4 regions of the Ensifer sp. ENS11 genome follow, and region 3 is predicted to be linked to each of the others. Evidence: predicted binding sites of a transcription regulator. Region 3 holds the regulator's gene; each other region holds the start of a gene.
The links. Region 3 encodes LexA, which represses DNA repair genes until DNA is damaged. Its sites were predicted from a motif close to TGTTCNNNNTGTGTTCNG; they were not measured.

Region 1: uvrA (excinuclease ABC subunit UvrA) is a predicted target of LexA. The motif match lies at 1,926-1,943, and genes of this name have one in related genera.
Region 2: IB264_RS14345 (ATP-dependent helicase) is a predicted target of LexA. The motif match lies at 1,267-1,284, and genes of this name have one in related genera.
Region 4: IB264_RS03900 (PA0069 family radical SAM protein) is a predicted target of LexA. The motif match lies at 1,520-1,537, and genes of this name have one in related genera.

What each region holds. Positions count from the first base shown of each region.
Region 1 is NZ_JACVAN010000004.1:408,922-412,363, reverse strand. It holds gene gyrA (DNA gyrase subunit A) at 1-10, opposite strand, end outside; gene IB264_RS11170 (MarC family protein) at 345-974, shown strand; gene IB264_RS11165 (single-stranded DNA-binding protein) at 1,239-1,787, opposite strand; gene uvrA (excinuclease ABC subunit UvrA) at 2,068-3,442, shown strand, end outside.
Region 2 is NZ_JACVAN010000006.1:220,793-224,234, reverse strand. It holds gene IB264_RS14355 (cyclase family protein) at 1-654, shown strand, start outside; gene IB264_RS14350 (carboxymuconolactone decarboxylase family protein) at 787-1,191, shown strand; gene IB264_RS14345 (ATP-dependent helicase) at 1,327-3,442, shown strand, end outside.
Region 3 is NZ_JACVAN010000015.1:10,345-13,786, reverse strand. It holds gene IB264_RS23850 (hypothetical protein) at 634-966, shown strand; gene lexA (transcriptional repressor LexA) at 1,186-1,902, opposite strand; gene IB264_RS23840 (hypothetical protein) at 2,083-2,322, shown strand; gene IB264_RS23835 (hypothetical protein) at 2,381-2,668, opposite strand; gene IB264_RS23830 (hypothetical protein) at 3,166-3,378, opposite strand.
Region 4 is NZ_JACVAN010000001.1:830,345-833,786, reverse strand. It holds gene IB264_RS03915 (4-(cytidine 5'-diphospho)-2-C-methyl-D-erythritol kinase) at 1-23, shown strand, start outside; gene moaB (molybdenum cofactor biosynthesis protein B) at 25-567, shown strand; gene IB264_RS03905 (glycosyl transferase) at 876-1,403, opposite strand; gene IB264_RS03900 (PA0069 family radical SAM protein) at 1,603-2,760, shown strand; gene IB264_RS03895 (ribonuclease HII) at 3,211-3,442, shown strand, end outside.

The DNA.
Region 1 (3,442 bases), on a different contig from region 3:
GCTCAGTCAATTGTGATCACGATCTTTGTTCAGAATCAGTCGGATATTTATAGCCGAATGCGCCTGGAAGCGCCAATTTTGGCCCGTGGTTGTGAACAGTCTTTTGCCGTCGGAACAGGCTTTTCTAGGGCATTGCAGCGGAAATCGGAAGTGCTGGCGACAAAGTCGGCTGCCCGGCCTGAACGGCTGTGAGAAGGTTCCGTCACATCCTCATTAAGCTATTGCTCAAGCTTTGGCCACCGACCCCTTCCCAAGCCCCCTCCGCTTGCCTAACAATGCCGATCTGCCACCGGGAAAACTCGGGGCGCGCGCGCACGCACGCGACAATCCGGAAGGGGAAACGGATGTTCAATGTCGACCTCCTGGTCAACGCACTCACCACCCTGCTCGTCACGCTCGATCCGCCGGGGCTCGCCCCGATCTTCCTGAGCCTCACCGTCGGCCTCAGCCGGCAGGAACGCTTTCAGGTCGCCACACGCGGCTCGCTGATCGCCTTCTTCATCCTTGCCGCCTTCGCCGTCTTCGGTAACGGCATTCTCGGCCTGCTCGGCATATCCATCGGTGCCTTCCGCATCGCCGGCGGTCTGCTGCTGTTCTGGATTTCCTTCGAGATGATCTTCGAGAAGCGTCAGGAGCGAAAGGAAAAGACCGGCGAAAACGCCACCACCAAGGACCACATCCACAATATCGCGGTGTTCCCGCTTGCCCTGCCGCTGATTGCCGGGCCGGGCGCGATCTCCGCGACGATCCTGCTTGCCGGCTCGTTCCCGACGGCGGTCGAGCGCACGCAGCTGTTGATCGTCATCGCGCTGTCGATGGTCAGTCTTTTCCTGGCGCTTGTCATCGCCGAACGCATCGACCGTTTTCTCGGCGTCACCGGCCGGGCAATCCTCACGCGCCTGCTTGGGGTCATCCTGGCGGCACTTGCAGTCCAGTTCGTCGTCGACGGCGTGAAATCGGCAATGGCGGTCTGAGGGGCCATCGGGACGTTTGAGCGCTTCCGCTTTGGATAGAGTTGCGGAAGCGTCCCGTCTCCTGGTCATACGCACTTCCGGACGGAAAACCGCTTCGCACTTTTCCTGGAAATGCTCCAACCGACAGAAACGTTCATTCGAACGCAAAAAGGGCCGGTTTCCCGGCCCTTTTTCAATGTCACGATATTGCCATTAAAGGCCCGTGCCGTTCCAGTCTGCTCACCAAAGGGCGTCCGCAACTGAAAATCGCCGTGTTCGCGTGGCTCAGAACGGGATGTCGTCGTCGAGATCGCGCGAGAAGTTGCCGCCACTCTGGCTGCCCTGACCACCCTGGCCGCCGCCGGAGCGACCGCCGCCGGAGGACTGGCGCGGCTGCTGATCGTAGTCGTCGTAGCCGCCGCCAGCGCCGCCACCGAAATCGCTGGAGCCGCCACGGCCGGCGCCGGAGCCGCCGCCCTCGCCGCGACCATCAAGCATGGTCAGCGTCGAGTTGAAGCCCTGCAGCACGATTTCGGTCGAGTAACGATCATTGCCCGTCTGGTCCTGCCATTTGCGGGTCTGCAGCGCGCCTTCGATATAGAGCTTCGCGCCCTTCTTGACGTATTGCTCGACGACCTTGCACAGGCCTTCGTTGAAGACGACGACGGTGTGCCATTCGGTCTTTTCCTTGCGCTCGCCGCTGTTGCGGTCACGCCAGGTTTCCGATGTGGCAATGCGCAGGTTGGCGATCGGCCGGCCGTCCTGCGTGCGCCGGATTTCCGGGTCCGCCCCGACGTTTCCGACCAAGATCACCTTGTTGACGCTACCAGCCATATTGCTTTTCCCGTGGTTTTGCCGCGCCGCCGGCACGGCTTTCGAATTTCAAGAACGCGTATCTTAGCGGTCCGCTGCCGCGGATACGCCCCGCATCATACATAATCCACAACAGATTTAGTCGATTTGCGTGTTGTTTGTTCTTTCTTTGTTCTAATATTTCCCTATGATCCTGTCAACCGAATCGAAATGGCCACCAGTTTTGCCGATTGCGCCTCGACATGGGCGTTAGCGTCATTACATAGGGGGCTTTCAACCGACATGCAAAAGCTGGCTTCCGATGAGCGAACTCAAGACCATCTCCATTCGTGGCGCGCGCGAGCACAATCTCAAGGGCATCGATCTCGATCTGCCGCGCAACAAGCTGATCGTGATGACAGGGCTTTCCGGCTCCGGCAAGTCGTCGCTCGCCTTCGATACGATCTATGCCGAAGGCCAGCGTCGCTACGTTGAGAGCCTGTCTGCCTATGCGCGCCAGTTCCTCGAGATGATGCAGAAGCCGGATGTCGACCAGATCGACGGCCTGTCGCCGGCAATCTCGATCGAGCAGAAGACGACCTCGCGCAACCCGCGCTCGACGGTCGGCACCGTGACCGAGATCTACGACTACATGCGCCTGCTGTTTGCGCGCGTCGGTGTGCCCTATTCGCCGGCGACCGGCCTGCCGATCGAAAGCCAGACAGTCAGCCAGATGGTCGACCGTGTGCTCGCCTTCGGCGAAGGCACGCGTCTTTATATTCTTGCGCCGCTCGTGCGCGGCCGTAAGGGCGAGTACAAGAAGGAACTCGCCGAACTGATGAAGAAGGGCTTTCAGCGCGTTAAGGTCGACGGCACCTTCTACGAGATCGCCGAGGTTCCTGCCCTCGACAAGAAGTACAAGCATGACATCGACGTCGTCGTCGACCGTGTCGTCGTGCGGCCCGATCTCGCCTCGCGGCTTGCTGACAGCTTGGAAACATGCCTGACGCTGGCCGACGGTCTCGCCGTTGCCGAATTCGCCGACAAGCCGCTGCCGCCGGAAGAAACCGCGGCCGGTGGCTCGGCCAACAAGTCGCTCAACGAAACCCATGAGCGCGTGCTGTTTTCGGAAAAGTTCGCCTGCCCGGTCTCCGGCTTTACGATTTCCGAGATCGAGCCGCGCCTGTTCTCATTCAACAATCCCTTCGGTGCCTGCCCGACCTGCGATGGCCTCGGCAGCCAGCAGAAGATCGACGAGGCGCTGATCGTACCAGAGCATAACAGGACGCTGCGTGATGGCGCGATCGCGCCTTGGGCCAAATCGTCGTCGCCCTATTACAACCAGACGCTGGAAGCGCTCGGCAAGGTTTTCGGATTCAAGCTCGGCAATCGCTGGAGCGAACTGTCCGTCGACGCGCAGAAAGCCATCCTGCACGGCACCGAAGAGAAGATCGTCTTTCATTATGAAGACGGCGCTCGCTCCTACAACACCACCAAGAATTTCGAAGGCATCGTGCCCAACCTCGAACGCCGCTGGAAGGAAACCGACAGCGCCTGGGCGCGCGAGGAGATCGAGCGCTATATGTCGGCTGCCCCCTGCCCGGCCTGCGCTGGCTTCCGCCTGAAGCCGGAGGCGCTCGCCGTCAAGATCGACACGCTGCATATCGGCCAGGTCACCGAGATGTCGATCCGCATCG
Region 2 (3,442 bases), on a different contig from region 3:
CTCTACGAGGAGTTCCCGACCTTCTTCGGCCAGCAGCAGTTCTTCCGCGAGCAAAAGTTCAGCTACGCCAAGGACAAGTTCAACCTGTTCGAGCTCCGGGTGAACGAACACACCGGCACCCATGTCGACGCGCCGCTGCATTTCTCCGCCGATGGTCTGTCGGTCGCCGAGCTGCCGGTTGAAAAGCTCGTCGTGCCACTCTGCGTCGTCGACATCCGCGAGAAGGCGTCCGCCGATGCCGATGCGCAAATAACACCCGACGACATCAAGGCCTGGGTCGCCGCCAATGGCGACATTCCGGAAAACGCCTGCGTCGCCATGCTTTCCGGTTGGGGAGCGCACCTTGGCACTGACAAGTTCCGCAATGCCGATGCAAACGGCAAGATGCACTTTCCCGGTTTCCACGCCGAGGCGGCGAAATACCTGCTCGACGAGACCAAGGCGGCCGGCATCGCCGTCGACACGCTTTCGCTCGACCATGGCCCCTCGCCTGATTTCGCCACCCACTATGCCTGGCTGCCGGAAGGCCGCTGGGGACTGGAGGCGGCCGCCAACCTCGACAAGGTGCCCGTCAAGGGCGCGACCCTCGTGCTTGGCGCGCCCAAACACCGCGGCGGCACCGGCGGTCCGGCGCGCGTGTTTGCGCTCGTCTAGAGCATACCCAGGAAAAATGCGAAGCGGTTTTCCGTGAGGAAATGCGTACAAGCAAAGAGGGATACCAACCTGCCGATCCGGCGGCGTCCGCCGCCGGACGCCCCCCGATTGACCCTATGACCAGGAGACGTCATGAGCACCATCGCCCCGCCTGCCGATCCGGAATCCGACGCGCGCGTAAAAGCCGTGTTCGACGACATTCGCGCCACCCGCAAATCGGATTTCATCAACAATATGTGGCTGTGGCTCGCCTTCGATGCCGACCTGCTGGAGCAGACCTGGCGCGACGTCAAGGCGGTGATGGCAACGCCCTCCGCGCTCGATCCGCTGGTCAAGGAAATGCTCTACATCGCCGTTTCCGTCAGCAATGGCTGCGGCTACTGCGCCCATTCGCATACGGCTGCCGCGAGAGCCAAGGGCATGAGCGACGCCGAACATGCCGATCTCTTGCGCGTGATCTCACTTGCCGCCAGAACCAACCAGCTGGCGACCGCCTTGCAGGTGCCGGTGGACGCTGCCTTCGACAGGACGGCCTGACGGCGGTGAGCGCGAGAATAAGCGGCTTCGAAATCGCCTGTCTTTCCACAGGCTTGGTGCGGGTGGCGCAGAAAACGGAATAAAAGAAGAACATCCTTTCTGGCCTTTCGCCTCCGAATCACTACATTGAGCCGCATGATGAGTGGTTTCGACGACATTCCCTTCTTCGACGAAGAGCCGGCCCCGCGCAAGCAGCCGCCAGCAACGGGCGGCATCGCCGCGCGCGCCATGGCTGCCCGCGACCGCCAGCAGCGCCCGGATTATCTCTCCGGCCTCAATCCGGAACAGGCCGAAGCGGTCGAATCTCTGGATGGCCCGGTGCTGGTTCTCGCCGGCGCCGGCACCGGCAAGACCCGGGTTCTCACCACCCGCATCGCCCATATTCTTTCCACCGGCCGCGCCTTCCCCTCGCAGATCCTTGCGGTGACCTTCACCAACAAGGCGGCGCGCGAGATGAAGGAGCGCGTCGGCGTGCTCGTCGGCCATGCGGTCGAGGGCATGCCCTGGCTCGGCACCTTCCACTCGATCGGCGTCAAGCTGTTGCGCCGCCACGCCGAGCTGGTGGGCCTGCGCTCCGACTTCACCATTCTCGACACCGACGACGTCGTCAGATTGATCAAGCAGATCATCCAGGCCGAGGGCCTCGACGACAAGCGCTGGCCGGCCAAGCAGTTCGCCGGCATGATCGACGGCTGGAAGAACAAGGGCCTCGACCCGGCGCAGATCCCCGAGGGCGATGCCCGCGCCTTTGCCAACGGCAAGGGCCGCGAGCTCTACGCCGCCTACCAGAACCGGCTGCGCACGCTGAACGCCTGCGACTTCGGCGATCTGCTGCTGCACCCGATCCGCATGTTCCGCAGCAATCCGGATGTGCTGAAGGAATACCACGACAAGTTCCGCTACATCCTCGTCGACGAATATCAGGACACCAACACCGCGCAGTACATGTGGCTGCGGCTTCTGGCGCAGCGCGCCAAGGGCGTGCCGCAGAACGTTTGCTGCGTCGGCGACGACGACCAGTCGATCTATGGCTGGCGCGGCGCGGAAGTGGACAACATCCTGCGCTTCGAAAAGGATTTCCCCGGCGCCAAGGTCATCAAGCTCGAGCGCAACTACCGCTCGACCGAGCATATTCTCGGCGCCGCCGCGCATCTGATCGCCCACAACGAGGGGCGCCTCGGCAAGACGCTGTTTACCGAACGCACCGACCCGGATGACGAGAAGGTGCAGGTGCACGCCGCCTGGGACTCCGAAGAGGAAGCCCGCGCCGTCGGCGAGGAAATCGAACAACTGCAGCGCAAGAGCCACAAGCTCAACGACATGGCGATCCTGGTGCGCGCCTCGTTCCAGATGCGCGAATTCGAAGACCGCTTCGTCACGCTCGGCCTGAACTACCGCGTCATCGGCGGCCCGCGCTTTTACGAGCGGCTCGAGATCCGCGACGCCATGGCCTATTTCCGGCTCGTCTGCCAGCCGGCCGACGACCTTGCCTTCGAGCGCATCGTCAACACGCCGAAGCGCGGCCTTGGCGACACCACCATTCGCACCCTGCACGACTATGCCCGCGCCCGCGACGTGCCGATGCTTGCGGCTGCGACTGACATCATCGAGACCGACGAACTGAAGGCCAAGGCCCGCAAGGGGCTGTTCGATGTCGTCGCCGATTTCCGCCGCTGGCAGAGCCTGCTCGAAACCACGCCGCACACCGAACTTGCCGAGCAGATCCTCGACGAGAGCGGCTACACGGCTATGTGGCAGAACGACAAATCGGCCGAAGCGCCGGGCCGGCTCGAAAACCTCAAGGAACTGATCCGCTCGATGGAAGCCTTCGAGAGCCTGCGCGGCTTCCTCGAACACGTCGCGCTGGTGATGGACGCCGAGCAGAACGAAAACCTCGATGCCGTCTCGATCATGACGCTGCATTCGGCCAAGGGGCTGGAGTTCGACACCGTGTTCCTGCCCGGCTGGGAGGAAGGCCTGTTTCCGCACCAGCGCGCGCTTGACGAGGGCGGCCGCTCCGGCCTCGAGGAAGAACGCCGTCTTGCCTATGTCGGCATCACCCGGGCAAAGCACCGCTGCCACATCTGGTTCGTCTCCAACCGCCGCATCCACGGGCTGTGGCAGTCCACCCTGCCCTCGCGCTTCCTCGACGAGTTGCCGAATACCCATGTGGAGGTGGCCGAGACCGAGCAGTCCTATGGCGGGTACGGCCGCGGCGGCTATGGCCAGTCGCGCTTCGACAAGGCCGATC
Region 3 (3,442 bases):
CCACACGCTCAACAGGTTTGGCAGCGGCGAATGCCGCTGGCGGTCGACGCCCCACGCGAGGTTCAAGGCGAACGCAGATCCGAAGGCGGTCGAAATACCGGCCATCGGTGGCGTAAGCGGCCGCGTGCTCGTTGCGAGCGTCAACGAAAGTGTGACGTAGATAGGGCGGGCGAGCGCGTGATTCAGCCCCTCGCACGATGAAAGCAACAAGTCACCCAGCGCCTGCGCGATTGGCTAAAGCGGTTCTCCGTCAATAGCAGCCCGATTGTCGAAAGTGAAACGCTGTGCGTGCCTGCGCAAAGGACATGCTGCCGGCACGCAGGTACGGTTTTCGGGGGGCAAGGAACATGGGCCAATGCGGCGCGTCCAACACGCGCAGCGAGGCTGCCCGCATCGCAGCCAACCACTGTTTTCAAAGCGCAATTCGACCGGGCTGCGCTTGCCCGCCAGTTTGCGAACGTCCGCAGTCGCCAACGACATGGCCTTGCGAGGACGCGCCCCGAAATGGTGATTCGGTCACTATTGTCAGTGCTGAAAATATTGTCTCTAGACAGAACTGGGAATGAATATCCCAACAGCGCGACCCGTATAGGTAGTGTCAAACAAAGCCAACAATGGAGGAAAAGACATAAAATGAAATATAAGATCGCCCTGACTGCTCTTGCCATTCTTGCCGTAACGACGGCCACCGCAAGCGCTGAGGATCTCGTCTTTCAGCTTAAGAACAAGACGAATGCCGTTTTGACGAACTTCTACACATCGCCGGTCGGTGTTGATCAGTGGGAAGACGACGTCTTCGGGCGGCAGGTGCTTAATCCGGGCGAAAGCATGGAAATTACCATCGCCGACGGACGTGATGTCTGCAAATACGACATGCGCTTTGAATTCGAAGAAGGTTCCGGTCTCGACACGACTGAAGACAAGCAGGATCTCTGCGAGTTGGGCGAGTACTCGATTCACGAGTAAAATCCGTCGAGCGTGAAAAACACTCGATCCGAAAATCTCCGTCTCGCTACCCTATGTGGCGAGACGTTGAAGTAAGAGAGCGGCTGGCCGGCATGAAGGCGGCTAGAGCGTTTCCGGTTTAAACGGAGTCACTAGGCGCTCTATCTATTTGTTTTTACGCATTTCCTGGCGGAAAACCGCTCCGCACTTTTCCTCGAATTGCGCTGGCGTGAGACGGGCTTAGTGGTAGCGGCGGATCAAGCCGACGAGCTTGCCCTGAATCTTGACCCGGTCAGGCCCGAAGATGCGCGTCTCATAGGCCGGGTTGGCGGCCTCTAGAGCAATTGAAGCGCCCTTGCGCCGGAAGCGTTTCAACGTTGCTTCCTCGTCATCGACTAGTGCCACGATGATATCGCCGGGATTGGCCGTGGTGGCATTGCGGATGATCACCGTATCGCCATCGAAAATGCCGGCCTCGATCATCGAATCACCCTTCACTTCAAGGGCGTAGTGCTCGCCGCTGCCGATCATATCGAGCGGCACGGTAATGTCGTGGGTGTTGTTCTGTATCGCCGAGATCGGCACGCCGGCGGCAATGCGGCCCATCACTGGAACCGACACGGAGCTGTTGTCGGCAACCGGCAGCGTTTTCGCCGCGGGGGCAGGGGCGGGCGGTTTGCCAAGGCTACCCTCGATGACGCTCGGCGAAAACCCGCGACGGGGCTGCGCGCTCGCAGCATAGGCTTCCGGCAGTTTGATGACTTCGAGCGCTCGGGCGCGGTTGGGAAGCCGGCGTATGAAGCCGCGTTCCTCGAGCGCTGTGATCAGCCGGTGAATGCCCGACTTGGATGCCAGGTCGAGTGCATCCTTCATCTCATCGAAGGACGGCGGTACACCGGACTCCTTCATTCGTTCATGGATGAAAAGAAGCAATTCCTGTTGCTTGCGGGTCAGCATGGCAAGTCGCTCCAGAGGCGTGAAACAAATCAAGAACAGACACTATCTGTTCCATATGTGTTCCGCAAGTGCCTAAAATTCTGTGAATGTTGGTTCAATCAAGCGCAGATTGACCAACTCGTCGCTGCACGCGCCGCGCGAGGCTGATATGCCTCCTTCCGTTTATGGAATGAGGGTTTAATGACGAAGCTGATTCAAATCTTGCTGACCATCGTTGTCGCCGCGACCGCGATCCTTGGGTTTCGCTGGTATCAATACGTGGATAACAAGCAGAGCCCGTTTGACGAAGTTGGTATCGCGTTGAATGCGGCGATGCCCGGGCCGCTCAATCAATGGGGTTGTGACCGGCTGAAGCTGACATTTGGCAACGGACACCCGCCGCACGGTTGCGCCGCGGCCGATGGGACGCAGTGGAAATAGCCTGCCATCAAGGGATCAGCAGAAATATCGATGGGCGATCTGCTAGAGGAGGCCTGAATCAGGCCGGCTGCGTCGCGGAGCAGGCGTCCTCGAATTCCTTGACGGTTTCCGCGGAGTTGTCCTCCGGCAGCACAGCGTCGGCCGCTTCGGTCGCGACCGGCGTGTCGCCTTGATAGACGAAGGACTGGATGTAGTAGGCGATCGTTCCCTTCCAAACGTTCCGGCCGTCTATCTGCTGGCAGGGCACGGCCGTTTCGAAGTCGGCTTGCAGGTCGTCGACCGTGGCAGCGCTGAGGGCGATGTTAGGCGATGCGATAATCGAGGCGATAAGCAAGGCTGCAAGCACGGTGAACGTCCACTAGATCAGAGGTGGCGGCGATGGTTTGGTTAACGATGTGAACCGTGCTTTCGTTCCGAAGTCCAGCAAGCATGCCGGGCACTGTGCCGTGTTCAACAGTTCTTTGCGAAAGGCGAGCACTGGTGCTCAAGCTGTGGCAATGAAGGCACAAAGATTGGCGTGAGGTGCGTTGGCGTTTTCGATTTTCCGGCGCCCGCCTCAAAGCGTGGCGCTGGCAGCTGATCAACAATACCCGCCGCAAATGCTTCCGATGATGTTGGACGCCGTAATGGAGTGCGAGTGGCCAGCGGCATCCGCCTGTAGCGATCTTCGCATCTCCAGCCAAATACATACGACGTTCAAACGCGCTACGAAACCGGCATCTGACCGCGGGTGCTCGACCAGTCGCGCCGGGATGTCGCGGAGACGTTGCGCACCCCAGTTCGACTGGCCACTGACGGATATCTCTCTCGTGTCGTTAGTTCGAGAGGTTAAAGCCGACCGTCTTACTTCTTGTCTTTCTTGCCCAGGGAGAAACTGCTGCCGGCCAGCTTCACCTGTGAGCCTTCCGTCACAACGGCGGCTTTGACAGTCTTGTCCTTCTTTGGCTTTCTAACCTCGCGGTTACTTCGCACTTGACCTTTTGCCATGATCGTCTCCTTGGAAGGTGTGCCGGGGAACCCTGCATGGGCGCCGAATGCCGGCAAACCAGCCTGCATTGATACCGCCGTAAGTCAATGACGGTGCCGGTGGATCACTGTTTTGCCGGCGTTGCGTCGCGCA
Region 4 (3,442 bases), on a different contig from region 3:
GAACCGTGGGCAGAGGGAAATAGAATGGCCGGGATCAATGACAATCGCCCTTTCGTCCCCGTCGGCATCGCCATACTGACAGTGTCCGACACGCGCACGCTGGCCGACGACAAATCCGGCGACACGCTTGAGGCGCGGGTGCGCGACGCCGGTCATCGTCTGGAGGCACGCGCAATCGTGCCGGACGATCGGCAAAGGATCCGCGATCAGGTGGAGGCCTGGACGCTCGACGAGACAATCGACGTGGTGATCACCACCGGCGGAACAGGCTTCACCGGCCGCGACGTCACGCCGGAGGCGCTCGAACCGCTGTTCGAGAAACGCATGGATGGCTTCTCCGAAGTTTTTCACCGGATTTCCTACGAGAAGATCGGCACCTCGACGATTCAGTCGCGCGCGACAGGCGGTGTCGCCAACGCCACCTTCATCTTCGTCCTGCCGGGGTCCCCCGGGGCCTGCAAGGATGCCTGGGACGGCATTCTCAAGCAACAACTCGACTACCGGCACATGCCGTGCAACTTCGTCGAGATCATGCCGCGGCTCGACGAGCATCTGAAACGGGGCTGACGCCTCAATCGGCGACCCAATTGTGCCGCGAGACAAGCCTGTTCCCTGGGGAACTGCGAAACCCGCAACCGCCTGCTACAGCTTCCAACGTCAGCTCGCATTGAGGGATCGCAACGAGATCCGAGCAAATCCTTCGACCGGAGCAAAGACGGCCCATCGCCGATGTCCCCCCAAGCGATGGGAACAAAAACATACGACGCGCGGCTCGCCCGGTCGCTCGGACAAGACTTTGCTAGCAAGGAAATTTGGTAGCCGCTTGGAGGTGCCGTCCGCAGGACAGGCACCTTTTTTGTTGGAGCGAATTTACTCTAGGCGCTCTGCCTGCTGTCAACGGCGACCCAGGCGGGGACAAGCTCCGTCGCAAGCTTTCGAACGGCGCGGATATTCGTCATTTCGCCCAGCGGCATCTTCCCGCGCGCGATCGCCAAGGCGTCGCGCTTGTGCACGAGGAAGCCCGCCTCCAGCGGCTTTACGCGCCGCGCGAGACGATGCAGCAACGGCTTGCGGTGCATTCGCGATGGCGAGAAACGGGCCGGCCCCTTGTGAAGCGACACATACTCGACGAGCTCATCCACCCAGCGCCCTATCGGCCGAGCACCGGGCTCAAGCAGCATCAGCCACTCGCCGCGCGCGGAGCGCACGATTTCGCCCAGATCCCAATCGACGCAGAAACGGCAGCCGGCGGCATCTGCCACGCGCACCGACCCGTCCTTCGAGCCATGATCGAGGATGATGACATCGCTGACCAAACCTTCGACGGCGCCTGCCACGAGCACGGACAGCGTCTGTGCCAGTTCCGCCTCGTTGTCACGTGTTTCCATGATGATCGTCAGCATAGCTGTTCCTACCGCATTGCAGCGTAAAATGCTACATCCGCGTGGCATGACCGCGCCCGCGATTTGTCCGATCGCCAAGTCATGCCGGTCGCTCTCGTTTCAGCACGCGCGATTTTTGTTCTTGAATTGTTCTTGTTTTCGCGATAGGAAAATAATCAGAACAAAACGGGATCAAACGGGTGATCCCTCGGAGATTCCGATGAAAGAGCTGTCTCAGATCAGGCAGGGTGCGCTTGCACCCGCCAACACGGCAGAGGTTGCCGAAGCATTGATGAGCGGGACCGGTCTCAGGATCGAGAATGACCGTCGCCGCGGGCGGGGTGCCGGACTGAACATGTCGGGCCGCTTTGAGCCGCAGGCGCGCGAGGTCTTCGACGACGGTTGGGAGAGCCTTGAGGACCTGCCTCCCTTCAAGACCGAGGTGCAGGTGGAAAAGCCGCGCTCGGTGATCAGCCGCAACGATTCTCCCGACATTTCCTTCGATCGCTCGATCAACCCTTATCGCGGCTGCGAGCATGGATGCATTTATTGTTTTGCCCGTCCGACACATGCCTATATGGGGCTTTCGGCCGGCCTCGATTTCGAGGCGAAGCTCTTTGCCAAGCCCGACGCCCCACGCCTGCTGGAGCGCGAGCTCGCCCGCACGGACTACAAGGTGAGGCCGATTGCGATCGGCACCAACACCGATCCCTACCAGCCGATTGAGAAGGAATGGCGGATCATGCGCCAGATCCTCGAAGTGCTGCAGGCCGCCAACCATCCTGTCATGATCGTGACGAAGTCGGCGATGGTGACGCGCGACATCGATCTGCTTGCACCGATGGCAGAAAAGGGACTTGCACGGGTCGGCATTTCGGTGACGACGCTCGACCGAAAGCTGGCGCGTACGATGGAGCCACGTGCTTCGACCCCTTCCAAACGACTGGAAGCGATGCGCGCCCTCACCGAAGCCGGCATTCCGACCGGCGTGCTGGTGTCGCCGATCATCCCGGCCCTCAACGATCATGAGATCGAACGGGTTTTGGAAGCCTCCCGATCGGCAGGAGCGCTGGAAGCGACCTATGTGCTGCTGCGCCTGCCGCTGGAGGTCAGCCCGCTCTTTCGCGACTGGCTGCTGCGGAACTATCCGGACCGCTATCGGCACGTCATGTCGCTTATCCGCTCGATGCGTGGCGGCAAGGATTATGACGCCGAGTTCGGCAAGCGCATGAAGGGCGCCGGTCCCTATGCCTGGCAGATCGGCCGCCGGTTTGAACTTGCGGCCAAACGCCTCGGTCTCAACCTCAATCGTCGACAGTTGCGCGACGACATTTTCGTGCCGCCACTCGGAACCGGCGTCCAGCTATCGCTGCTCTAGAGCATTTCCAGGAAAAGTGCGAAGCGGTTTTCCGTCAGGAAATGCGTAAAAACAAGGAGATAGAGCGTTCCGCGATTCCGTCTAAATCGGAACGCCCTAGCGGCAATCGGTATTGCGTATGTCGCTGGAGAAGTGGAGTTTTCGACCGCTCAGGTCAGGAATGCGAGGTGTGGCCTGAAGGCAAAATAACCTCAATGGTTGGCCGGAATGGGCAGGCATCGGTCTTGAGACGCCCGGTTCCCTGGATCGGCTGCGATTTGGGAAGCAGGTCACGGCGCAAGTTCATGCGAGCAGCGTCCCTCGCGCGTCATATCTGGCGCGCGGCGACAGAATTGAATTCCGGCGTCTCCTCCGTGCCTCATCAGGATGACGCTGGCATACCCCCCGGCTGCCGCCGCACTCAGATCGGGGGACTTGAAGAGAATCGGTCGATCATGCGAGTTTCGCCGCATGTCACATCGCAGATCGACCGATTCTCCCCTTTTCCCGGATATTATCCTTGCGCCCGATTTCAGCTTTGAACTGGCTGCCAGAAGGGACGGCGCCTGGCCGGTCGCTGGCGCCGACGAGGCCGGCCGAGGGCCGCTTGCCGGACCCGTCGTTGCCGCCGCGGTCATCCTCGACCCGGATGCCATCCCCGAAGGCCTGAACGACAGCAAAAAATTGAGCGCCGCTGAGCGCG